4 regions of the Streptomyces sp. NPDC017979 genome follow, and region 4 is predicted to be linked to each of the others. Evidence: riboswitches for the same ligand, from Rfam matches in the RefSeq annotation. Region 4 holds a riboswitch; each other region holds the start of a gene.

Region 1 (5,846 bases), on a different contig from region 4:
CGCGAGGCGTATCTGCTGGCGGCCGGGCGGACCCTCAGCGCGCCCGAGGCGCACTACCTCCGGATGCGCGCCGATCGCCTCGCGCCCTGACGTCGACCTCCGTGCGCTGAGGCCGGCCGCTCGCCGTGCGCCCGCCGCCCGCCATGCCCGGGTTTTTCCGGCTTGACCTTTACGTAACGTCAAGTTCTACCGTTCAGGTCATGGAGTGGTCGATCCAAGAAGTCGCCCGACGCGCCGGCACGACGAGCCGCACCCTGCGGCACTACGGCGACATCGGGCTGCTGGAGCCGTGCCGGGTCGGTGCCAACGGCTACCGCTACTACGGCCCCGACGAGCTGGTGCGCCTCCAGCGGATCCTGCTCCTGCGCGAGCTGGGGCTCGGGCTGCCCGCCATCGCCGAGGTGCTGGCGGGCCAGCGGGACACGGCCGCCGCGCTCCGCGCCCACCTCGGGCTGCTGGAGCTGGAGCGCGAACGCATCGGGCGGCAGATCGCCTCGGTGCGGACCACCCTGCACAAGACCGAACGAGGGGAGGAACTGATGGCTGAGGACGTGCTCGACGGCTTCGACCACACGCAGTACGAGCAGGAGGTGACCGAGCGCTGGGGCGCCGACGCCTGGCGGCGCAGCGACCGCACCTGGCGTTCGCTGAGCGAGCAGGAGCGCCGGGACCATCAGCGGGCCCACGACGACATCGCCCGGGACTACGCGCGGGCGCTCAGGGCCGGGCAGCCGGCCGACGGCGAGGTGGCGCAGGAGGTCACCCGGCGGATGTACGCCTGGCAGTCCCTGATGGGCGCCCCGTCGAAGGCGCACTTCGCCGGGCTCGGCGAGATGTACGTCGCCGATCCGCGCTTCGGGCGCAATTACGACCGGCACGGCGAGGGGACGGCGGCCTTCGTGCGGGACGCGATGGCGGCGTACGCGGAGCGGAACCTCACCGACTGAGTCCCCCCGTGAGCACTGCCTGAGCACCGGGCCCCGCCGGTCGGGGGCCCGGTGGTCGCGAGCACTGCTCCGGATGGCGTAGAGTTGTGTTCACCGACGCGGGGTGGAGCAGCTCGGTAGCTCGCTGGGCTCATAACCCAGAGGTCGCAGGTTCAAATCCTGTCCCCGCTACTGAAGGCCACGGCCCGGCACTCGAAAGAGTGCCGGGCCGTAGTCGTTCCCTCCCGGGTCTCTGGCCCTACGGGCGTCCCCCGGCCGGCCCAGCCGGCTCGCCGTCCGCGCCCCCCGCCCCGAGGCTGAGGGGGGAGGAGAGCACCCGTGGCGGAGGAAGAGCAGCGGAACAACTTCGGTGCCCGGCGCTTCGCGCGGATGCTGCCGGCGCTGATGATCATCGTCGGGGTGGTCTACGACCTCTCGACCCCGGGGAAGTTCACGGCGGTGCCGATGTTCACGGCCGCCCCGCTGATCGCCGCCCCGTTCTTCTCGTGGTCCGTCACGCTGGCGACCGGCGCCTTCGCCGTGCTGACCGAGCTGGCCCTGGACGTCTACAACCACTCGATCGGGCAGACCCAGGCGTACACCGAGCTGACCACCGTCGTCACGGTCTCGGCGCTCGCGCTCTTCATCAACCGGGTCGTCGCGCGCAGCAACGAGCGGCTGGCCTCCGCCCGGGTGATCGCCGAGACCGCGCAGCGCGCCGTGCTGCCCACCCCCGCCGAGGAGATCGGCGGGCTGCGGATCGCGGCCCGGTACGAGGCGGCGCTCGCGGACGCGTTCATCGGCGGTGACCTCTTCGCGGTGCAGGACACCCCGCACGGGGTACGGCTGGTGGTCGGGGACGTGCGGGGCAAGGGGCTCGGCGCGGTGGAGGCGGTGGCCGTGCTGATCGGCTCGTTCCGGGAGGCGGCCGAGCAGGAGGGCGCCCTGGAGGGGGTGGCGGAGCGGATGGAGCGGGCGCTGACCCGGGAGGCGGGGCGGCGGGGGGAGGGTGACGTGGACTCCTTCGAGGGGTTCGCCACCGCGGTGATCGCGGAGATCCCGCACGGGCGGGGGGTCGTACGGCTGGTGAACCGCGGGCACCCGGAGCCGCTGTTGCTCCGCGACGACGGGGAGTTGGGGCGGCTGGCGCCGCAGGAACCCGCGCTGCCGCTCGGGATGCGGGCGCTGGGGGAGTGGCCGGACCGGGTGGAGGAGCACCCGATGCCGCCGGGGGCGACGCTGCTGCTCTACACCGACGGGCTCTCGGAGGCGCGGGACGCTTCCGGGGCCTTCTACGAACCGGGCAGCCGGCTGCTCGGGCGGGCCTTCCCGGGGCCCGGGGAGCTGTTGGACGCGCTCATCGACGACGTGCGCCGGCACACCGGAGGCGGCTCCACGGACGACATGGCGCTGCTGGCGGTCACCCGGCCCGCTGCCCTCCCGTCGAGGCTCCACGCAGCGTAGTCGAACGGCTGCTCGGAGCGCGCGATATGACGTGCTGTCAGGGGCATGGCGAGGGTGCGGTGCCGATTAAACCTCGTTCGGGCCGCTCAAGTCGCCCGAATCCGGCCGCTTGTGTCCCGGTTGGTTCCGCGATCATCGTTAACGATCATGGGGACCGGCTTGGAATACGGTCCCCCTGTCTATTAACGTTCGATAACGCAGCGCGGTCGTCCCAGTCGCCGTCAGGGCGACGCCGTGCGCACGCGCCGAATCCCGCAAGGGAACCGGGGAACCACCTCTTGGGGTGAATCGGATGCTTCGCAGCCTGCGAAGCGTTCCGTAGGAGACCTTCCTGCTCCGAACCCGTCAGCTAACCCGGTAGGCGAGAAGGAAGGAAAGGAGTACGCCTCAGTGGCGTCCAACAGCCCTGCCCCGGAAGCTCCTGCCGGGTCCTCAAGGACCGGTGCCTTCAGCGAAAACGGGGCCGAGCGCTCGTACGGCGAGTGGAACCCCAGCGCGGAGACCGTCGGTTCGTCGCGCGGCCGCCACCGCGTCCTGCGCCAGCAGCGCAGGGCCTTCGCCCGTAGCTCCACCGTCCTCGGCGTCGGTGTCATCGCGGCGGTCGGCGCGGGCGGCATCGCCACCGCGCAGAACAAGCCCCCGGTCTCCATCTCCCTCCCCGACGGTCTCGGGGGCGGTGACGACAAGAACGACGACCCGTCCGGTGACGACCAGTCCACCGAGGGCGCCAGCGAACTGATGGCCATGGGCGCCACCGCCGAAGGCGGCGCCGGCGAGGCCCTGCGCTCCCGCATCCTCCAGCAGGCCGAGCAGCAGCAGGCCCAGGCCGAGGCCGCGAAGCAGGCCGCCGCCGACAAGGCCGCGAAGGAGAAGGCCGAGAAGGAAGCCCAGGCCAAGGCCAAGGCGAAGGCGGAGGCCGAGAAGAAGAAGGCCGAAGCAGAGGCCAAGGCCAAGGCGGAGGCCGAGCGCAAGGCGAAGCTCGCGAAGATGTTCGCGCTGCCGCTCTCCTCGTACAGCATCTCGGCGACGTACGGCCAGTCCGGCTCCATGTGGTCCTCCGGCCAGCACACCGGCCTTGACTTCGTCGCCTCCTCGGGCACCCCGCTGAAGGCCGTGGGCGCCGGTACGGTCAAGTCCGCCGGCTGGTCCGGTCCGGCCTACGGCTACCAGGTCATCCTGGAGCTGAACGACGGCACCGAGATCATGTACGCCCACATGTCGTCGGTCAGCGTCGGCGCGGGCCAGAAGGTCGTCGCGGGCGACGGCGTCGGGCGCGTGGGCGCGACCGGCAACGTCTCCGGTGCGCACCTGCACATGGAGGTCAAGACCCCGGGCGGCGCCACGATCAACCCGGCGTCCTGGCTGCAGAGCAAGGGCCTCTCGGTCTGAGTCGCTGAGCGCATGGCGCTCAGCGCGACGGCTGTGACGAGTGGTGCGGTGCGCCGGGGCCCGTGAGTTCTTGAGCTGCCAGCTTCGGCTGGTGTGCGGGCTCGGGCGTCTTCGGCGGGCCGCCCTGCACTGCCTCGTCCCGCCTTGCTCGGCCTGACCTGGCTCGGCCTCGTCGTACGCCGTCGTCCCTGAATCGCCGATGGTCCTGGTGTCACCCCCCGACGCCAGGGCCGTCGGTCTTTTTGCGTGCGCACGGGTGCGTGCGCCCGGGCTTCGGGGGGTCCGCGTCACACCCGGTACGGGTTGTAGCCCTCGTAGTCCCGGTACGGCGGGGGCACCCAGACCGCGCCCGTCGACCGCGCCGCGTACGTCAGTGCCGGGCTCGCCACCTCCTTGCGCCGCCACATGTGGTGCAGCAACTCCTGCTCCCGTGCGACGAAGTCGGGGTCGACCGCACCGCGCTGCGCCCGGTGGCGGAGGAAGGCGAGCGAGGTCGCGAAGCGCTGGTACTCCGCCACCGCGTGCGCCGCCGCCGGCCCCTGCGTACGCCGGGCGAAGTCACGGGCCGCGGTGCGCGCCCGCATGGAGGCCAGCGCCGGGGGCTCCGCGGACGCCAGCCAGCCGGCGGCCGCGTACGCCGGCAGCGCCGACGAGACCGTGCGCAACTCCCGCTGCCGGGACCAGATCGTCAGCCACGTCAGCAGCCCGAAGACCGGGACCATGACCAGCGCGTACACCGCGTAGAAGCCGTACGGGCCGAGCATCGACGCCGAGCCGTTCCACAGCGCGTGCATGCCCATGGAGAGGACGAGCCCCAGCAGCGGCAGCGCGGTGCGGCGGAACTTGCGCCGGCGGGCCGCCAGCGCCGCCAGCCCGAAGCCGATGCCGGTGAGCACCGTGAAGAGCGGGTGCGCGAACGGCGACATGACGATCCGTACGAAGAACGTCGCCGCCGTCATCGACTCGAAGCCGTCCGAGCCCGTCGACTGGTCGTCGTCGAAGGCCCGGCCGAGGTAGAGGATGTTCTCGGTGAAGGCGAAGCCGGTCGCGGTGAAGCCGGCGATCACGACGCCGTCGACCAGGCCCGTGAAGTCCCGTCTGCGGAAGAAGAAGAGCAGGAAGACGGCCGCGGCCTTGGCGCTCTCCTCGACGACCGGGGCCACCACCGTCGCGCCGAGCGTGTCCGCGCTCGACGGGTCGGCGGTGGCGGTCGCTATCCAGCGGGCCGCGAAGGTGTTCGCGGTGAGTGCGACCAGGGCGGCGGCGAACGCGCCCCACGCGAACGCGAAGGCGAGGTGGCGCCAGGGGCCCGGCTCGACCCGGTCCAGCCAGCGGAACGCGGCGAGCAGCAGCGGCACGGGCAGCGTGGCGAGCCCCAGGCCGACGAGGAAGCCCCGGGTGCCCGTCTGCTCCCGCACCAGCGCGAGGATCACCAGCCCGCAGAGCGCGAGCAGCGTGATCAGCACCCCGATGCGGATGGCCCTGTTGCGCCACAGCAGCGAGGCGCGACGGGGCTTGTAGCGCCAGCGGGAGCGCTCGGGCAGCGCGTCGAACACCGGCTGCGCCTGCTGGGGCGCGGACCGGGGCGGGGGCGGCGGCTGGGACACTCCACGACCCTAACGAGGACCACTGACAGTGGGCGAGGCGGAATCGGTCTCCGTGTGACCGGGAACGGCCGGGCGGGGGCTTCGCTGCGACCCTGCGTCGGCCCCGTAGGCAGGACCTAGGCGGCCGTGGGCGCCACGCGCCGGAAGAGGAGGTCCCGTACGACGTGCCCCTTGTCCAGCCCCTGTCCCTCGAACCGGGTGCGGGGCCGGAACTCGGGCCGCGGCGCGAAGCCGCCGTCGGCGCAGGCGTTCTCGAAGTCCGGGTGCGCCGAGAGCACCTCCAGCATCTGCTCCGCGTACGGCTCCCAGTCCGTGGCGCAGTGCAGTACGGCGCCGGGCTTCAGGCAGCGCGCGGCCAGGGTCAGGAACTCGGGCTGGATCAGTCGGCGCTTGTGGTGGCGCTTCTTCGGCCAGGGGTCCGGGAAGTACACCCGCATCCCGTCGAGGGCGCCCGGCGCGA
Region 2 (5,846 bases), on a different contig from region 4:
GAGGACGGCAGCTCCGGGAATGACGAAGCGCTTGCGCGCCCAGCCGGGTCCCTGCGGCTTCGGAGCCTGCCCGCCCCACGGCGCCTGCTGCGGCTGCCCGCCCCACGTCATGCGATCCCCCCACGGAAGTTCTTTCGAGGGCCCGAACCTAACCGCGCCGGATCGGTGCAGACAGGCCGACCGACAGAAGGTGATGGATTCGTGATCATCATGTGGAGTTTCCGTGCCGCTCTTCACCTCTGGCGCGTGCACGCACCGCGAGAAATGCCCCCTGACCAGCAAACCAGCCGCCGCCTTCAGAGGCAGCCCTCTTTTTGCGCTTCTGTACGTCCTGTACATTTCTCACAGATAGCGCGCCGCCGAGAACCACCGAGAGGTACGCCGTGATGCAGCCCGCCGCCCGATACGTCCTGCCGCAGTTCACCGAGCGCACCGCGCACGGGAACCGCACTCTCGACCCCTACGCCAAGCTGCTCGAAGAGCGGATCGTCTTCCTCGGCACGCCCGTGGACGACACCGCGGCGAACGACGTGATCGCCCAACTGCTGTACCTGGAGTACGCGGCGCCGGAGCGGCAGATCTCGCTCTACATCAACTCCCCGGGCGGCTCGCTCAGCGCCATGTCCGCGATCTACGACACGATGCAGGTGATCACCTGCGACATCGAGACGACCTGCATCGGGCAGGCCGTCTCGACCGCGGCGCTGCTGCTGGCCGCGGGCGCCCCCGGCAAGCGCCTGGCCCTGCCGGGCGCGCGGATCGTGCTCCAGCAGCCCGGGCTCGACGAACCGACCCGGGGCATGCCGTCGGACCTGGAGATCGAGGCGCGGGAGATCCTGCGGCTGCGCGCCCTGATGGTGGAGTTGTTCGCCCGGCACACCGACCGGTCCGCCGAGCAGGTCGCGGCCGACCTGGAGCGCGACACCTTCCTGGACGCGGCGACGGCCAAGGAGTACGGGCTGGTGGACCACGTGATCGGCAGCCGCAAGTCCTCGTTGGCCGGCCGCGGCTGACGGGAGGCGCGCCGTGCCCCGTCCCGAACCGCCGCCACTGCCGCCGCTGCCGGCGCTGACCCGCGCCGAGGCCGACCTGATCGACGGCTATCTGCGCGTCGTGGACCTGGTGGGACGCATCAACCCCAGCCGCGGCGACCTCACTTACTCCTCGCTGCGCGCCGCCCAGGCGCTGGTGGCGCAGGCGATCGCGGTCAAAGACGCCCTGGCGCTGATGCACGAACGCGGGGAGGACGCCCTGCACGCCGCCACCCTCGCCCGGGCGCTGCGGGTGCTCGACGGCGAGCGGCGGGCCCTGCGGGTCACCATCCCTGACGAGTCACCCCCGTGACGGCTCGTCATCCGACACGTCAACCGCCATCCGGGTTCCCACCGGGATACCTCGTTTGATGTAGTCGCGACATCTCCGGTCGATACGCTCAAGTTGCGCGGGACGACGATCCCTCTAGCGGAATGTCCTATTCCAGTGCTGGTACGAGCCTCCCCCGGTGTCCACAACCGACGGGAAAATGCGGCGCGTCCACCTGAATGGCGCATTCGTGTTGAAACTCACATACCGCCGTTTTGACTCGGAAATCCGGCATTGCGTGGGACAAGATCCCTGGGACGACAAGCCCCCGTCACCTCGGCGGGGCGGTCCGAACGGACGCCGAGTCCTGCCGCCGTTCCGGATGACTGGTCGACAGGAGTGCTTCGGCAGGAGTGGAGGACCCGAGCAGTACGGGACGGCCGGTGCGCCGGACGTTCCTCGGGGTGAAGCCGCGACAGCGGCCGGGCACCTTCGTCCGCCCGAACCCGACAGGTCACCCTTCACAGGCGGCTGACGAAGGGTTGCGCATGACTGCGCAGATGAACGTCCCGTTCCTGATCGGCCGGGCGGGCGCGGTTTCCGCGCTGACCCTCGCCGCACTCGGTGGCTCGATGCTCGTACCGGGCGGCACGTCCGAGGCCCAGGCAGCAACTGCACACGCGGGCAAGGCGCTCAAGGTCGCCGCGGGCAAGAAGGGTGCGCCCTACCGGTGGGGCGCGGCGGGCCCGCGCCGCTTCGACTGCTCCGGCTTGACGCTCTATTCGTACAAGAAGGCCGGCAAGAAGCTGCCCCGGACCGCCCAACAGCAGTACAACTCCACGCGTCGGGTCTCGACCGCCAACAAGAAGGTGGGGGACCTCGTGTTCTTCCACTCCGGGCGGAGCGTCTACCACGTCGGGATCTACGCCGGGAAGGGGAAGATCTGGCACTCGCCCAAGCGGGGCTCCTGGGTGAAGCTGGACAAGATCTGGAGCAGGAGCGTGTCGTACGGCCGGGTCCGCTGACGGCGGTCCGCTGACGCTTCGAGCGCGCCGGGCCGTCGGCCTGTCGGTCAGTCGGTTCGACGGGCCGGCCAGGGCAGGGTGACCCAGACCGTCTTGCCGCCGTCCGCGGTCGGCTCGACGGTCAGTCGTCCACGGCTGTGCGCCGTGAGGCTGCGGATGATGACCAGGCCGCGGCCGTTGTCCTGGCGCACGGCCGCGGGCAGCCGCTGGGGCCACCTCGGGTGGCTGTCCGTCACCCCGAGGCGCAGTTCATCGTCCCGCTCCAGCAGCACGTCCACCCGGAAGGTGGGCGACTGGCCGAAGGTGTGCTGCACGGCGTTGGTGGTGAGTTCGGAGACGATCAGCCGGATCGTGTCGAGGGCGTCCGACCCCGCGGGAAGCCCCCACCCCGTCACGGCGCCGGTGACGAACCTGCGGGCCACGGAGACCGAGGCGGGCTCGGTCGGCAGGGTGATGGCGGCTTCCTGGAGGTCTGCCATGGCGACGTCGTCCCTTTCCACCGGGGCCGTGCTCCGACTTCGTAGCCGATGGATGCGCGGACGGCCGCGGACAGTGCTTCGCGCGCCACACTGCCACTCATCGCGGTACCGGGTGAGGCGATCCGCCAAGATGCGTAGGGATTCATCGCCCGAAGCGGTGAACTCTACGACGCAAGGCCGTTTTTGGACACTCCCCGCGCGCCCGGGGGCGCCGTGCGCACGACGGTCTCCACCGCAGCGGCGATCTGTTCCCCCGTCAGATCGGCGCGGGCGGTGAGCCGGAGCCGGGAGATCCCGTCGGGCACCGACGGCGGGCGGAAGCAGCCCACCCGCAGCCCGGCGGCACGGCAGTCGGCGGCCCAGCGCAGCGCCGCTTCCGGCGCTGGTGCCCGCACGGACACCACGGCGGCGTCGGGGCGCACCGCCATGAGGCCCGCCGCGCTCAAGCGCTCGTACAGGTCCCTCGCCGCCGTGCGCACCCGGCCGGCGCGCCCGGGCTCCGCGCGCAGCAGCCGCAGGGCGGCGAGGGCCGCACCGGCCGCCGCGGGGGCGAGTCCGGTGTCGAAGATGACCGTACGGGCGGTGTTGACCAGGTGGTCGATCACCCGGGCGGGGCCGAGCACCGCGCCGCCCTGGCTGCCGAGGGACTTGGAGAGCGTGACGGTGGCCACCACGCCACTGGCGCCGGCGATCCGGGCCGCGTGCGGCGCGCCGCGCCCGCCGTCGCCGAGCACCCCGAAGCCGTGTGCGTCGTCGATCAGCAGGGCCGCGCCCCGCCGGGCGCAGACGGCGGCAAGTTCGGCGAGCGGCGCCGCGTCGCCGTCCACGGAGAAGACGGAGTCGGTGACGGCCATGGCTCGGCGGCCCGGGTGGGCGTCCAGGGCCTTGCCGACCGCTTCGGGGTCGGCGTGCGCGCTGATCGCGGTCCCGGCCCGGGACAGTCGGCAGCCGTCCACGATGGAGGCGTGGTTGCCGGCGTCCGAGACGATCAGGCCGTCGCGCCCGGACAGCGCGGTGACGGCCGCCAGGTTGGCGGCGTAGCCGGAGGCCAGCACGAGGGCGGATTCGAAGCCGCAGAAGGCGGCGAGTTCCCGTTCGAGTTCGGCGTGCAGGGCGGTGCTGCCGGTGACGAGGCGGGAGCCGGTGGAGCCGGCGCCCCAGCGGCGGGCGGCCTCGCCCGCGGCTTCGGTGACCCGTGGGTGGCGGGTGAGCCCGAGGTAGTCGTTGCCGGCGAGGTCGAGCAGGTCGCCGTCGGCGGGGCGGGGGCTGAGCGTGCGCACGAGACCGGCCCGCTCCCGGTCGCGGGCCGCGTCGTCGAGCCAGTGGAAGGGGTCTGGGTGCAAGGCGTTCGGCTCCTCGTACGGCTCGTGGCGCAGGCCGCGCTTTTGTAGGCAGCTCACAGACCCTAATCGCCGTCGCCCGGGTAACCCATGTGGTCATACACACACTTCGTCGCGGCGCTGTTGTGAGGTTTCGACTTTCCCCGGGGGAGTTCGGTAGGCCAGGATCGGCGCCATGGACCTTCTGGACACGCTGGTGGAGAAGGGGCTGCGGCGCGAGCTGCCGACCCGGGAAGAAGCGCTCGCCGTCCTGGCGACCTCCGATGACGACGTGCTCGACCTGGTGGCCGCGGCGGGCCGGGTGCGCCGCAAGTGGTTCGGCCGTCGGGTGAAGCTGAACTACCTCGTCAACCTCAAGTCGGGCCTGTGCCCCGAGGACTGTTCGTACTGTTCGCAGCGGCTCGGTTCGACGGCGGGCATCTTGAAGTACACCTGGCTGAAACCCGACGAAGCGTCCGAGGTCGCCGCCGCCGGGGTCGCGGGCGGTGCGAAGCGGGTGTGTCTGGTCGCCAGCGGTCGGGGGCCGACGGACCGGGACGTCGACCGGGTGTCGAAGACCATCGAGGCCATCAAGGAGCAGAACGAGGACGTGGAGGTGTGCGCCTGCCTCGGACTGCTCTCCGAGGGGCAGGCGGAGCGGCTGCGCGCGGCGGGCGCCGACGCGTACAACCACAACCTCAACACCTCCGAGGACACCTACGGGAAGATCACCACCACCCACACCTACGAGGACCGGGTCGACACCGTGCAGCAGGCGCAGGCCGCCGGTCTGTCGGCGTGCTCGGGGCTGATCGCCGGCATGGGCGAGAGCGACGAGGACCTGGTCGACGTGGTGTTCGCGCTGCGTGCGCTGGACCCGGACTCGGTGCCGGTGAACTTCCTGATCCCCTTCGAGGGCACTCCGCTGGCGAAGGAGTGGCACCTCACCCCGCAGCGGTGCCTGCGGATCCTCGCGATGGTGCGGTTCGTCTGCCCGGACGTGGAGGTGCGGCTGTCGGGCGGGCGCGAGATCCATCTGCGCACGCTGCAGCCGCTGGCGTTGCACGTGGTGAACTCCATCTTCCTCGGCGACTACCTGACCAGCGAGGGACAGGCGGGGCAGACGGACCTCGACATGATCGCGGACGCGGGCTTCGAGGTGGAGGGCGCGGGTACGACGACGCTGCCGGCGCACCGGGCGGGCGGCGGCTGCGGTTCGCCCTGCTCGGCCCCCGGGTCGGCCGTCACGGAGGCTGAGAAGTCCGAGGAAGGCACGGGCCAGCGCACGGACGCCGGGCGCCCGGACCTGGTGGCGGTGCGCCGCCGGGGCGCCGGCACCGAGGTGGCCCCCAATGCCTGAGGCCCCGGCCCCCGTGGACGTCGCCGAGTTGCTGGCGCTGGACCGGGCGCACGTGTGGCATCCGTACGGGCCGATGCCCGGCCGGACGGACCCGCTGGTCGTGGAGTCCGCGGCGGGCGTGCGGCTGCGGTTGGCGACGCCGGTGCACGGGCACCGCGAGGTCGTCGACGGCATGGCGTCCTGGTGGTCCGCGCTGCACGGCTACAACCACCCCGTCCTGAACGAGGCGGCGCGCGGGCAGTTGGAGCGGATGAGCCATGTGATGTTCGGCGGGTTGACGCACGAGCCCGCCGTGCGGCTGGCCGAGCGGCTGGTGGAGATCACCCCCGAGCCGCTGCGGCACGTCTTCCTCAGCGACTCG
Region 3 (5,846 bases), on a different contig from region 4:
TGCTCGGTGGTGGGTGGAGGGGTTTCCATGCCTGCCTTGGATCCGTCGTTCTACGTTGCTGCGTCGTCGTGCGTCGTACTGCGCTGTTGCTGCGTCGTCGTGCGTACTGAAGTACTGCCTGCTGCGAGCTGCGTCGTTCGGGGCGCGGTCAGTCGCGGTCCGCGTCGTCGACGCCTTCCCAGACGTTCGAGAACCAGGGCCGGTCGGCCGAGCCCTCGTCGTTGCGGCGCTGCTCGGCCGCCTCCGGGTCGATCATGATGTAGCCGGTCTCCCCCGGCAGTACGTAATGCAGGTGCTCACGGGCGAGGCGACGGACGTACATGTCGTCCTGGAGCCGCGCCTTCTCGTCCCGCAACCGCTCCACCTGCTGCTCCGCGTCGGCCATCCGCTCGCGCTGTTCGGCGATGTCGCCGCGCTGCGAGACGTACTGCCGCATCGGATACGCCAGCGCCACGACGAGGGAGCAGACGACGAGCGCGAGGAAGGCCGCCCGGCCCGTCAGCCGGGAGCGGCGCGCCTGGCGCTTGGTCTGGGAGCGGTAGACGCGCGCGGCGGTCTGCTCGCCGAGCAGCCGCAGCCTGGTCGCGGTGGAGAACCGCCCGTCGCCGGTCCCGGAGTTCCTTCGGGCCATCTCTGCCGCCTCCCCTGCGCCGGCTGCTCCGTCGGTGCCGTCTGGTCGGTGCCATCGGGGCGCGTACGTGCGTACGTCCCCGGACACGGTACGGGACCGCGGCCGGGGACGTACCGCACGACTGGCTGCCGGGGCGGATCAGCCCTTGAAGCGGGGGAACGCGCTGCGGCCCGCGTACACGGCCGCGTCGTCCAGGATCTCCTCGATGCGCAGGAGCTGGTTGTACTTGGCGACGCGCTCGGAGCGGGCCGGGGCGCCGGTCTTGATCTGGCCGCAGTTGGTGGCGACGGCCAGGTCCGCGATGGTGACGTCCTCGGTCTCGCCGGAGCGGTGGGACATCATGCACTTGAAGCCGTTGCGCTGGGCCAGCTCGACGGCGTCCAGGGTCTCGGTCAGCGAACCGATCTGGTTGACCTTGACGAGCAGGGCGTTCGCGGAGCCCTCCTCGATGCCGCGGGCCAGTCGCTCCGGGTTGGTGACGAAGAGGTCGTCGCCGACGATCTGGACCTTGGTGCCCAGCTTGTCGGTGAGCACCTTCCAGCCGGCCCAGTCGTCCTCGAAGAGCGGGTCCTCGATGGAGACCAGCGGGTAGGCCGCGACCAGCTCCTCGTAGTACTCGGTCAGCTCGGCGGCGGAGAGGGACTTGCCCTCGAACTCGTACGAGCCGTCCTTGTAGAACTCGGAGGCGGCGACGTCGAGCGCGAGCGCGATGTCCTTGCCGGGGGCGTAGCCGGCTTCCTTGATCGCCTCGATGATCAGGTCCAGCGCGGCGCGGTTGGAGTCGAGGTTCGGCGCGAAGCCGCCCTCGTCGCCGAGGCCGGTGGACAGGCCCTTCTGCTTCAGCACCTTCTTGAGGGTGTGGTACACCTCGGTGCCCCAGCGCAGGGCCTCGGAGAAGGACTCCGCGCCGATCGGGGCGATCATGAACTCCTGGATGTCCACGTTGGAGTCGGCGTGCGAGCCGCCGTTCAGGATGTTCATCATCGGAACGGGCAGCAGGTGCGCGTTCGGGCCGCCGAGGTAGCGGAAGAGCGGCAGGTCGGACGCCTCGGAGGCGGCGTGCGCCACGGCGAGGGAGACGCCGAGGATGGCGTTGGCGCCCAGCGACGACTTGTCCGGGGTGGCGTCCAGGTCGAACATCGCCTGGTCGATCAGGCGCTGCTCGGTGGCGTCGTAGCCGACGAGCTCCGGGCCGATCTGCTCGATGACGGCGAGGACGGCCTTCTCGACGCCCTTGCCCTGGTAGCGGTTGGGGTCCCCGTCGCGGAGCTCCAGTGCCTCGAAGGCACCGGTGGAGGCGCCGGAGGGCACCGCGGCGCGGCCGGTGCTCCCGTCGTCGAGGCCGACCTCGACCTCGACCGTGGGGTTGCCTCGGGAGTCCAGGATTTCCCGGGCTACGACGACGTCGATGGACGGCACGAGCATCTCCTTCTGGGATGTGACGCGTGGGTGCGGGCTCAGCGGCCCGACGGCAAGAGCCTAACCGGCCGGGGGGCGCCGACCGGCCGCTGCCCGCCCCCTGGGACGAAAAAGAGTGCGAAGAACTTCACCCCGGCCAAAAGGCGCGCAACTACCGCCGGGTAACGCCTCTCAACTGCGCGGATGCCTGCTCAGACGCGGGCCGGCGGCGGACGGCGCGGGCTCCCTGCGGACGGTGCGGGCTGCCCGCGCACCCGTGACACACAGAGCCCCGGGCCGGCGCGTACGGGGGAAGCGCGTCGGCCCGGGGTCGTGGGTGGCGAACCCGTGGGGGGTCGGGTCGGGGTGACGGCCCGTGGGTTCGCGGCGGGTCAGCTCAGGTGGAGCTGCTGACCCGGGTAGATGACGTCGGCGTCGTCGACGACGTCCTTGTTCAGCTCGAACAGCTTCTGCCAGCCGCCCTCGACCTGCTCGGTCTCGGCGATCTTGCTCAGGGTGTCGCCGGACTGGACCTCGTACTCGCCGTCGCCCTTCTCGAAGCCGCCGGCCTTCGGCGCGGACTTGGCCGGGGCGGACGGGCGCTCGGAGCGGGTGGTCGGGGCCTCGGCGCGCTCCTGCGAGGGCTGCGCCTGCTGCTTCGGCTGCTCCTGCTTGGGCTTGGGCTGCGGCTTCGGCTGCTCCTGCTTCGGGGCGGGGGCCTGCTCGGCGCCGCCGCCGTTGTACGCGGCCTTGGAGAGGCCGACGCCGCAGCTCGGCCAGGCGCCCTTGCCCTGGCCCGCGAGGACCTTCTCGGCGATCTCTATCTGCTGCGACTTGGAGGCGAGGTGCGCGTTGGACGCGTACTTGGTGCCGCCGAAGGCCGCCCAGGTGGACGGGGAGAACTGCAGGCCGCCGTAGTAGCCGTTGCCGGTGTTGATGGACCAGTTGCCGCCGGACTCGCACTGGGCGACCTTGTCCCACTCGGCGGCGGTGGCGGCGGAGGCGGAGGTGGCGCCCACCAGCGGGGCGGCGATCGCGGCGGTGGTGATGCCGGCGAAGGCGGCGAACTTGGCGGCCTTGGAGGGGCGACGGTGCTTGCCCTTGCTGGAAAACAGCATGGTGGATCTCCTCACCGACGCCTACGAGGTGAGCTGTCGGGTTCGGGCCAAGTGAGTTGCCCGGCCGCGCTCGGCGCGGCTTCACCCCTAGCCGGTGTCCGTGCCCCGGGTCTCCCCGGGGTGGACGGGACCGGCACGTACGTGGGTCCCCCGCTCCTGCCTTCGGCGCTCTCGCGACGACTGTTCCCCCCGACCGACGGCAGGATTCGGCGTGACGGTCAGTGGTGCCCGCTTTGGCGAGCGGTCAGACCGTAAACACAGCCCTCCCCGATGTTCAAAGAAGGAACATCGGGGAGAAAACGCCCATCACGGCCTTCCGGAAACCCCCGTTTCCGCAGGTGGGGCACGGAATGCGCCGTTCCGCTCGATGCCGGAAGCCCGTTCGAGCAGAGAGACACATGTCTCACTTACGCGGAAACGGACAAAAGCCAGCAAAACCCTGCCTCAACGCGCCCCGGAGTGCGGCTACTTCACCCTGAGGTCAAGGTTCTGACCAGGCAGGATCAAGTCGGGGTCGGCTCCGACGGCGTCGCGGTTCGCCTCGTAGAGCGCCGGCCAGCCCCCGGGGAGGTCCTGCGCGTCCGCGATGGCCCAGAGGTTGTCACCGGGGCGGACGGTGTACGTGCCGGGCGACGCGGTCGCGCCGTCGGTGTTCTCGGCGGCCTCGCCCTTGTCCTTCTGGACGCCAGCGGGGGCGCCCGAGTTGCCCGTGCCGGCGCTGCCCTTGCCGTTGGAGGTGCCGGCGCCGGTGGACCCGTCGCCCCGCTGTCCCTTCGCCGGTGCGCCGGCCGCCTTGCCCGGGTCGCCGGGCTGGACGGAGTCGCCGCGGCCGGGGGTGTCGCTGCGCGAGGCCCGGGTGTCGTCGGCCGTGCGCTGCTCGCCCGTGTCCTTGCCCGCACCCGTGCTCGCGCTCGTACCCGAGGGGTCCGGGGTCGCCGGGGTCGCCGGGGTCTCGGTGGCGGCCGGGCCGCGGTGCTTGCCGCCGGCCTTCTTGCCCTCGTCCGCACCCGCCCGCGCGGCGTCGCCGTTGCCGACGCCCTGGGTCGACGCGGGGGACGGCACGGCCGGCGCGGTGGGCGTCGGCAGCGCGCCCGGGTCGACCTTCGGCGCCTCGACGCCCGACAGCCCCGCGTTCGCCCCGCAGGACGACCACGCCAGCGGCCCCTGGGCGGCGAGCACCTTCTCCGCCACCGCGATCTGCTGCGAGCGGCTGGCGAGGTCGGCGCGCTCCGCGTACTGCGCACCGCCGAAGGCTTCCCAGGTCTCCTGCGAGAACTGGAGCCCGCCGAAGTAGCCGTTGCCGGTGTTGGCGCTCCACTGCCCGGCGCTCTCGCACTCCGCCACCCGGTCCCAGACGGCGGTGTCCGCGGCGGACGCCGACCCCGCGCCCAGGAGCGGGATCGCGATCGCGGACCCCGTCACCCCCGCGGCGACGACGAGGGCCGGGGCCTGGCGAGGACGGCGATGTCGACCATTCCCGGAGAGCATGCGGTTGCCTTTCGCTGACGGCTGAGACGGGGGTGAACGTAGCCGGACTCCAACGTCAGTCACAAGTCAATGCAGCCCGGATCACACGAACATCACAGAGTTGATGCTCCGTCAGTAAGTTGGGGTCCCGAACTCCACCGGAAGCGTGCGCAGTCCACGCATGATCAGACCGCCGCGCCACCGCAAATCGGTCGGATCCACGGCCAGTTGCAGGTCAGGGAGGCGCCGTAGCAGGGTCGCGAGCGCCGTCTGGGCTTCGATGCGGGCGAGGGGCGCGCCGAGGCAGTAGTGGATGCCGTGCCCGTACCCGAGGTGCTGATTGTCACGTCGGGACAGATCGAGGACGTCGGGCCCGTCGAAGCGCTCGGGGTCGCGGTCGGCGGCGGCGAGCACCACGAGGACGGGGTCGCCCTCGCCGACTTGCTGCCCGCCGATCGTCAGCGACTCGGTGGCGAACCGCCAGGTCGCGAGCTCCACCGGTCCGTCGTAGCGCAGCAGTTCCTCCACCCCCGTCTCCAACAGGTCCGTCCGCCCTGCCGCCAGGGACTCCTGGAGCAGGGTGCGCTGCTCGGGGTTGCGCAGCAGGGAATAGGTGCCATTACCAATCAAATTAACGGTGGTCTCAAATCCGGCAAACAGCAGGATGAAGGCCATCGCGGCGGCCTCGTTCTCGGTGAGGTGCTCGCCGTGGTCGCTGGCCCGGATCAGCCCGGAGATCAGGTCGTCGTCGGCGCTCTCGGCACCGAGGGTCTCCCGCTTGCGGTGGATCAACTCGGCGAGGTAGCCGCGCATCTTCTTCACGGAGCGGGCCACGCCGCCGCGGGGGCCGCCGCCGTGGCGGATCATCATCCCCGCCCAGTCCCGGAAGTCGTCCTGGTCCTCGGCGGGCACGCCCAGCAGGTCGCAGATCGCGTAGATGGGGAGCGGGAACGCGAACTCGTGGATCAGGTCCGCGCTGCCGCGGTCCGCGAAGCCGTCGATCAGCCGGTCCGTCAGCTCCTGCACGCGCGGCGCGAAGGCGGCGACGCGGCGGGGCGTGAACGCCTTGGAGACGAGCCGGCGCAGCCGGGTGTGGTCCGGCGGGTCGATGTTCAGCAGGTGCGTCATCAACTCCGCCTTGCGCTCCCCCGGGATCCCGGTCTTGCCCTTGGCGTGGGCGGGCTCGTCGTGGTGCGCCGGGTTCTTCGACAGCCGCGGGTCGGCGAGGGCCT
Region 4 (5,846 bases):
AGGTGCGCGGCCGCGGTCTGATGACCGGCATCGAGTTCGGCCGCCCGGACTCGCTGCGGCTGCGCAGCCGTTGGAGCGTGCTCCAGGCGGCCCGCAAGGGGCTCTTCGCGCAGATGGTCGTGGTGCCGCTGCTCCAGAAGCACCGGATCCTGACCCAGGTGTCCGGCGACCACCTGGAAGTGATCAAGCTGATTCCGCCGCTGACGATCGGCGAGCGCGAGGTGGACCGCTTCGTCACCGCCTTCACCGCGGTCATGGACGAGGCGCACGCGGGCAGCGGACTGATGTGGGACTTCGGCAAGACCCTGGTCAAACAGGCCGTCGCCAACCGCTGACCGAAGCGCAGACACACCGCGCTGACCAGCGTCTTCAGCGAAGTTTTTGCCTCTGAGGCAAGAAAGTTGCCTCAGAGGCACTTTCCTGGCGCAATGGACACATGCAGAGTCCTCCCGGGGGCCACCCCCCGGACCCGCGAACTCCGGCGGTCCCCGCCGCGGCGTCCCCGACGCCGCAGGGCGTCGACGCACCGGTCGAGCTGCCCGACGTGGCGCCCCGGCTGCGCGACCTGCGCCGCCGTCGGGGGCTGACCCTGGAGGCCGCTGCGCAGCGCGCCGGCCTGTCGCCCGCACACCTGTCCCGGCTGGAGACCGGCCGCCGGCAGCCCTCGCTGCCGATGCTGCTCAGCCTCGCCAGGATCTACGGTACGACAGTGGCCGAGCTCCTGGGCGAGCTGGCCCCGGACCACGACCCCGTCATCCGCGCCGGCCGCCGCGAGCCTTCGGAGGCCGACGGCTGGACGTACCACCAGGTCGGCGGGGCGGGGCGGGCCATGCAGGCGCTGCGGCTGATCGTGCCGTACGGCGCACAGGGCGATCTCGTACGCGTCCATCCCGGCGAGGAGTGGCTGTACGTGCTGGACGGGCGGGTGCGGCTGAGCCTCGGCCAGGCCGTGCACGAACTCGGTCCCGGCGACAGCGCGCACTACGACTCGCTCACCCCGCACCGGATCGCGGCGGCCACCCGCGACGGCGCCGAGATGCTGTTCGTCCACACCCTGCTCCAGAGCCCGGACATCCTCCCGCCGCACCTCTGACGCCCGCGGCCCGCCCGCACCACCCGTCCGCACTTCCTGACATCCGCACTTCTGGTCCGGCCCGCTGGGGCCGGGGAAAGCAGAGGCAGTCATGACCGAGAACCCGACGGCGCCCGAAGGCGCCGCACTGCCCGACTCCGCCGCCGCCCGGCGCGAGAAGAAGGAGGAGGGGAAGTTCCCCAAGGGCATCTGGATCCGGCTCTTCGCCTACCTGGTGGCCGGCCACGTCTTCGCCGGCTTCCTCTACCTGCTCTTCGAGGTCGGCGCCAAGTAGCGCCCGACGGCCCGGCGCGCCGGCGTCAGGCGGCCCCGTCCCCCTCCACGAGACGCGCCCGCAGCCGCTCGCGCGTCTCGGGGGTGAGGCCGAGGCCGTCGGCGAGGTAGCGCTCGATCCCGCCCCAGGTCTGCTCGATGGCGTCGAACGCGGTGTGCAGGTACTCCGCCCGGGCGTCGAAGAGCGGGTTCAGCAGCTCCATGACCTCCGCGGACATCCCCGCGGGCGCGCCCTCGGCGCGGCGTACCAGATAGCGGCGGTGCGGGTCGTTGGACTTGAGGTAGTCGGCCTCGACGGCGTCCCGCTCCACACCGACCGCCAGCAGCGCCACCGCGATCGACAGACCCGCGCGGTCCTTGCCCGCCGCACAGTGCATCAGCGCCGGCACGCTGTCCTCGGCGAGGGCGTGCAGCACCTTGCTGTGCTCGGCCGTGCGCTCGGTGATGATCACGCGGTACGAGGCGATCATCCGGTTCGCCGCCTGGCCGTCGCCCAGCAGGGCGCGGAGCTGGGCGAGGTCGCCGGCGCGGACCATCTGCCAGAACTCGGCCCCGTCGGCGGGGTCGCTCAGCGGCAGGTTCACGTTCCGCACGCCCGGCAGCGAGACGTCCGGCCCTTCGAGGCGGATGTCCGCCGCGTTGCGGAAGTCGAAGATCGTGTGCAGGCCGAGCGAGGCCAGGAACGACGCGTCCTCGTCCGTCGCGTGGGCCAGGTGCCCGCTGCGGAAGAGCCGACCGGGCGCCACGCTCCGCCCGTCCGCGGTCGGGAGCCCGCCGACGTCGCGGAAGTTGCGGACCCCGGCCAGTTGGGGTTCGGTCGACGGGACCTGCGGCACCTGCTGCGTCACGAAGGCTCCTGGAGGAAGTCGCTGCCGCCGGCGCTCGTCGCCGACTGTGGCGTGTTCCCGACGATACGACATCGGTACCTGGGGCAATCATCGTCAGCGGCCCGACCGTCCGCTTCCCCTCGTCCGTGCGACGGACGGTTGCCCGCTGCGCGGACGTCGCCGCCGGCGGGGTGCCGTGTCGAGCGGCCACGGGCCGGCCACGGGCCGGACCGGAGACCTGGATGCGACGGCCATCCAGCTCCAACGTTGCCGAGCAGCAAGAAAAAGTAGCTTCTGTCCGTATTGGTGGGGTAATGAGCTCTTCGGTATAACGTGCCCTGGCTAAGGGGGAGATGGGTGTCGCTCATGAGCAGGATCACAATGGTGACGTTGTGTGGCGGGCGCGCGGGCGGGGGATGCGGCGACCGGGCGGGAGTTGGCGGGGCGGCGTCCACGGAGGGTGACCGCCCGTCGGCGGCGCGATGATCCACGCGGTCCGGGCGTGCGCGGTCATGGCTTGTTCCTGGCGATGTGGCCGGTTTACGGTCACGGCACTCCGGACGGACCGCCTCATCCTGCCGCCGCCCGGATCATCACCCACCCACCTGTGGCAGGAGCGGGGGACCCAGGTAGTACGCCGGTCCGGACTCCGGACGGCTCGGGGTGAAGTCGCGCCCAGCGCGCGGCCGGGCATCTCCAGCTCGAACCCGACAGCTCACCTCGCAGGCGTCGGAGAGGAACAGCACCATGTCCGCACCGGGCAAGCACCGCCGTCCCAAGTCGACGGCCTTCACCCGTGGATTCGTCGCCGCCGGCACCGGTGGCGCCGCCATCGCCCTTCCGCTGATGGGCGCCACCGGCGCCCACGCCGCCGAGCAGGCCGCTCCCGCGGCCCCCGTCGTCGCCCCGGTCTCGGCCGCCGCCGCCCCGGCCGCCGACAAGGCCGCCGCCGCGTCGACCACGTACGTCGTGGTCATCGGTGACCACCTGTCCAAGATCGCCGACGAGCACCGGCTCGACGGCGGCTGGCAGCAGCTCTACCAGGACAACCGTCAGGCCGTCGGCGAGAACCCCTCGCTGATCCACCCCGGCCTCAAGCTCACCATCGGCGCGAAGGCGGAGAAGCCCGCCGAGAAGTCGGCCGAGAAGCCCGCCGAGAAGAAGGCGGAGAAGCCGGTCGAGAAGCCGGTCGAGAGCGACAAGGTCGAGAAGAAGGCCGAGCCGAAGGCCGCGCCCGCCGCCCCGGCCGCCAAGAAGGCGACCGGCGGCAACGACGCGCCCGCCGCGTCCTCCGACTCGTCCGCCGGCACCAGCAGCGGCTGGGCCGCCCCGCTCGCCAACGCCCAGGTCTCCACCTCGTACCGCGCCTCCGGCGCGGCGTGGTCCAGCGGGTACCACACCGGCGTCGACTTCGCCGCGCCCACCGGCACCGGCGTCCGCTCCATCGGCCCCGGCACCGTCGTCTCCGCCGGCTACAACGGTGCGTACGGCAACGAGGTCGTCATCAAGCACACCGACGGCACCTACTCCCAGTACGCCCACCTCTCCTCGCTCGCCGTCTCCGCCGGGCAGAGCGTGACCGGCGGGCAGTCCATCGGCCAGGTCGGCTCCACCGGCAACTCCAGCGGGCCGCACCTGCACCTGGAGGTCCGCACCGGCCCGTCGTACGGCTCGGACATCGACCCGGTCGCCCACCTGCGCAGCCACGGCGTCTCGCTCTGATCCCGACGCCTCGTGCCACCGGCCGCTGACCCGGCCCACCCGGATCCCCCACGGAGCCCCCCGCTCCGTGGGGGATCCGGCGTATTCCCCATCACCTCGCCATCCCCGGTGTGATAAATCACTGCGCGTCAACCCCTCCCTACGGTCGCGTAGGTCACATCTGTAGGGCGAAGATGAGTTCTTGTGGCAGACGATTCGAGAACAGATGACAAGGGTGGATTCGGGTCGTACGCAGCCATCGGTGACAGCTTCACCGAGGGCGTGGGGGATCCGGGACCCGACGGGGCGTACGTCGGCTGGGCGGACAGGTTCGCGGTCCTGCTGGCCGACCGCAAACCGGAACACAGCTTCCGGTACGCCAATCTCGCGGTGCGCGGCAGGCTCCTCGACCAGATCGTGGCCGAGCAGGTGCCGAGGGCGAAGGAACTCGCCCCGGACCTGGTGTCGTTCTGCGCCGGGGGCAACGACATCATCCGACCGGGCAGCGACCCGGACGACGTGGCGGAGCGCTTCGAACGTGCCGTCGCCGAACTGACCGCCGCCGTCGGCACGGTCATGGTGACCACCGGGTTCGACACCCGGGACGTGCCGGTGCTGCGGCACCTGCGCGGCAAGGTCGCCACCTACACGGCGCACGTGCGGGCCATCGCCGACCGCTACGGCTGCCCGGTGCTGGACCTGTGGTCGCTCAAGTCGGTCCAGGACCGCCGGGCCTGGGACCCCGACCGGCTGCACCTGTCGCCCGAGGGACACACCCGGGTGGCGCTGCGGGCGGCACAGGTCCTGGGGCTCGACATACCGGCCGACCCCGACCAGCCGTGGCCGCCGCAGCCGGTGCGCGGCACCCTGGAAGTACGGCGCGACGACATCCACTGGGCCCGCGAGTACCTGGTGCCCTGGATCGGGCGGCGGTTGCGCGGCGAGAGCTCGGGCGACGACATCGTGGCGAAGCGGCCGGACCTGCTTCCGCTGTGACGCCGCGGCCCCACGGCCGCCGGGCCGCATGACCCCGTGAGCGGGTCGGCCCCGCCGCATCCCAGCGGCGGGGCCGCCCGACTACCCGGCCGGCTGCGCCGGGATCCGCTCCAGCACGCCGCCGGCGAACACGTCGTACAGCGGCAGCGACTCCAGGTGCACGTAGCCGATGTGGCAGTCGCACACGGCCAGCGGACAGGCCCGCGGACGTAGCGCCGCCCGGAACGAACCGTCGTACAGGTTCCCCAACTCGGCGGGCACGAAGTGACAGCGGCGCACCGTGCCCGCACCGTCCACGGAGACCACCGACTCGCCCGTGCGACACGGCAGGCCGGCCGAGCGGTGCGGTCGACGGCTGTACGGGAACAGCGGGTCCAGCGCGGTCCACCGGTCCGCCGCCCCGTCCGAGTACTCGTGCCCCTCCGCCGCGTTCACCCACAGATAGACGTGGTCCGGCAGTTCGGCGCGCAGCCGGCGCGCGTGCTCCAGGTGCTCGGGCAGCCCCACGATCCCCACGCTGAAGCGCACCCCGAGCCGACCCAACTCGTGAGTCTTGGCGAGGAAGCGGTCGTACGGCGTCTGCCCCGGGTGGTACGTGCACCACAGGGCCAGCGCGTCCAGGTCGGCGTCGGCGAGCCAGTCCGTGCGGCAGGACAGATTGGTCTGGATGGCGACCCGCCGCACGTGCGGCAGTCGGGACAGCTCCACCATCGCCCGCCGGTACCAGGAGCGGACCAGGCCCTCGCCCCACGGGGTGAACAGCACCGACAGCCGCTCCTGCGACTGCGCCGCCACCCACCCGGCGAACCGCTCCAGCGCCGCCCGGTCCGCACGCAACTGCTCCGGGCTGTCCCGGCGCTTGGCGAACGGGCAGTACGGACAGTCGTAGTCGCAGGACGCCAGCGGCCCCCGGTACAACACGGTCAGATCCATCGCAGGCCCCCTCACTTCGGCTC

What was found. A riboswitch is a leader RNA that binds a small molecule or an ion and turns the genes downstream of it on or off. The one in region 4 is predicted to bind cyclic di-AMP.
Region 1: another riboswitch for cyclic di-AMP. It lies ahead of ACH4E8_RS22400 (M23 family metallopeptidase); the one in region 4 lies ahead of ACH4E8_RS21805 (peptidoglycan DD-metalloendopeptidase family protein).
Region 2: another riboswitch for cyclic di-AMP. It lies ahead of ACH4E8_RS14420 (C40 family peptidase); the one in region 4 lies ahead of ACH4E8_RS21805 (peptidoglycan DD-metalloendopeptidase family protein).
Region 3: another riboswitch for cyclic di-AMP. It lies ahead of ACH4E8_RS09105 (transglycosylase family protein); the one in region 4 lies ahead of ACH4E8_RS21805 (peptidoglycan DD-metalloendopeptidase family protein).

What each region holds. Positions count from the first base shown of each region.
Region 1 is NZ_JBIRGU010000009.1:17,752-23,597, reverse strand. Features, by position in the region: gene ACH4E8_RS22420 (RNA polymerase sigma factor) at 1-90, shown strand, start outside; gene ACH4E8_RS22415 (MerR family transcriptional regulator) at 201-947, shown strand; tRNA gene ACH4E8_RS22410 (tRNA-Met) at 1,045-1,118, shown strand; gene ACH4E8_RS22405 (PP2C family protein-serine/threonine phosphatase) at 1,266-2,390, shown strand; cyclic di-AMP (ydaO/yuaA leader) riboswitch at 2,624-2,769, shown strand; gene ACH4E8_RS22400 (M23 family metallopeptidase) at 2,781-3,779, shown strand; gene ACH4E8_RS22395 (PrsW family intramembrane metalloprotease) at 4,067-5,386, opposite strand; gene trmB (tRNA (guanosine(46)-N7)-methyltransferase TrmB) at 5,503-5,846, opposite strand, start outside.
Region 2 is NZ_JBIRGU010000004.1:331,404-337,249, forward strand. Features, by position in the region: gene ACH4E8_RS14405 (PASTA domain-containing protein) at 1-111, opposite strand, end outside; gene ACH4E8_RS14410 (ATP-dependent Clp protease proteolytic subunit) at 384-1,013, shown strand; gene ACH4E8_RS14415 (hypothetical protein) at 1,027-1,344, shown strand; cyclic di-AMP (ydaO/yuaA leader) riboswitch at 1,651-1,847, shown strand; gene ACH4E8_RS14420 (C40 family peptidase) at 1,851-2,327, shown strand; gene ACH4E8_RS14425 (ATP-binding protein) at 2,375-2,806, opposite strand; gene ACH4E8_RS14430 (8-amino-7-oxononanoate synthase) at 2,971-4,149, opposite strand; gene bioB (biotin synthase BioB) at 4,322-5,485, shown strand; gene ACH4E8_RS14440 (adenosylmethionine--8-amino-7-oxononanoate transaminase) at 5,478-5,846, shown strand, end outside.
Region 3 is NZ_JBIRGU010000002.1:699,909-705,754, reverse strand. Features, by position in the region: gene ACH4E8_RS09120 (DUF501 domain-containing protein) at 1-29, opposite strand, end outside; gene ACH4E8_RS09115 (septum formation initiator family protein) at 149-631, opposite strand; gene eno (phosphopyruvate hydratase) at 770-2,056, opposite strand; gene ACH4E8_RS09105 (transglycosylase family protein) at 2,422-3,147, opposite strand; cyclic di-AMP (ydaO/yuaA leader) riboswitch at 3,151-3,325, opposite strand; gene ACH4E8_RS09100 (transglycosylase family protein) at 3,613-4,635, opposite strand; gene ACH4E8_RS09095 (cytochrome P450) at 4,747-5,846, opposite strand, start outside.
Region 4 is NZ_JBIRGU010000008.1:202,813-208,658, forward strand. Features, by position in the region: gene ACH4E8_RS21785 (aspartate aminotransferase family protein) at 1-335, shown strand, start outside; gene ACH4E8_RS21790 (XRE family transcriptional regulator) at 437-1,093, shown strand; gene ACH4E8_RS21795 (DUF6126 family protein) at 1,185-1,367, shown strand; gene ACH4E8_RS21800 (tyrosine-protein phosphatase) at 1,393-2,214, opposite strand; cyclic di-AMP (ydaO/yuaA leader) riboswitch at 2,782-2,935, shown strand; gene ACH4E8_RS21805 (peptidoglycan DD-metalloendopeptidase family protein) at 2,941-3,915, shown strand; gene ACH4E8_RS21810 (SGNH/GDSL hydrolase family protein) at 4,099-4,890, shown strand; gene ACH4E8_RS21815 (STM4011 family radical SAM protein) at 4,972-5,823, opposite strand; gene ACH4E8_RS21820 (STM4012 family radical SAM protein) at 5,835-5,846, opposite strand, start outside.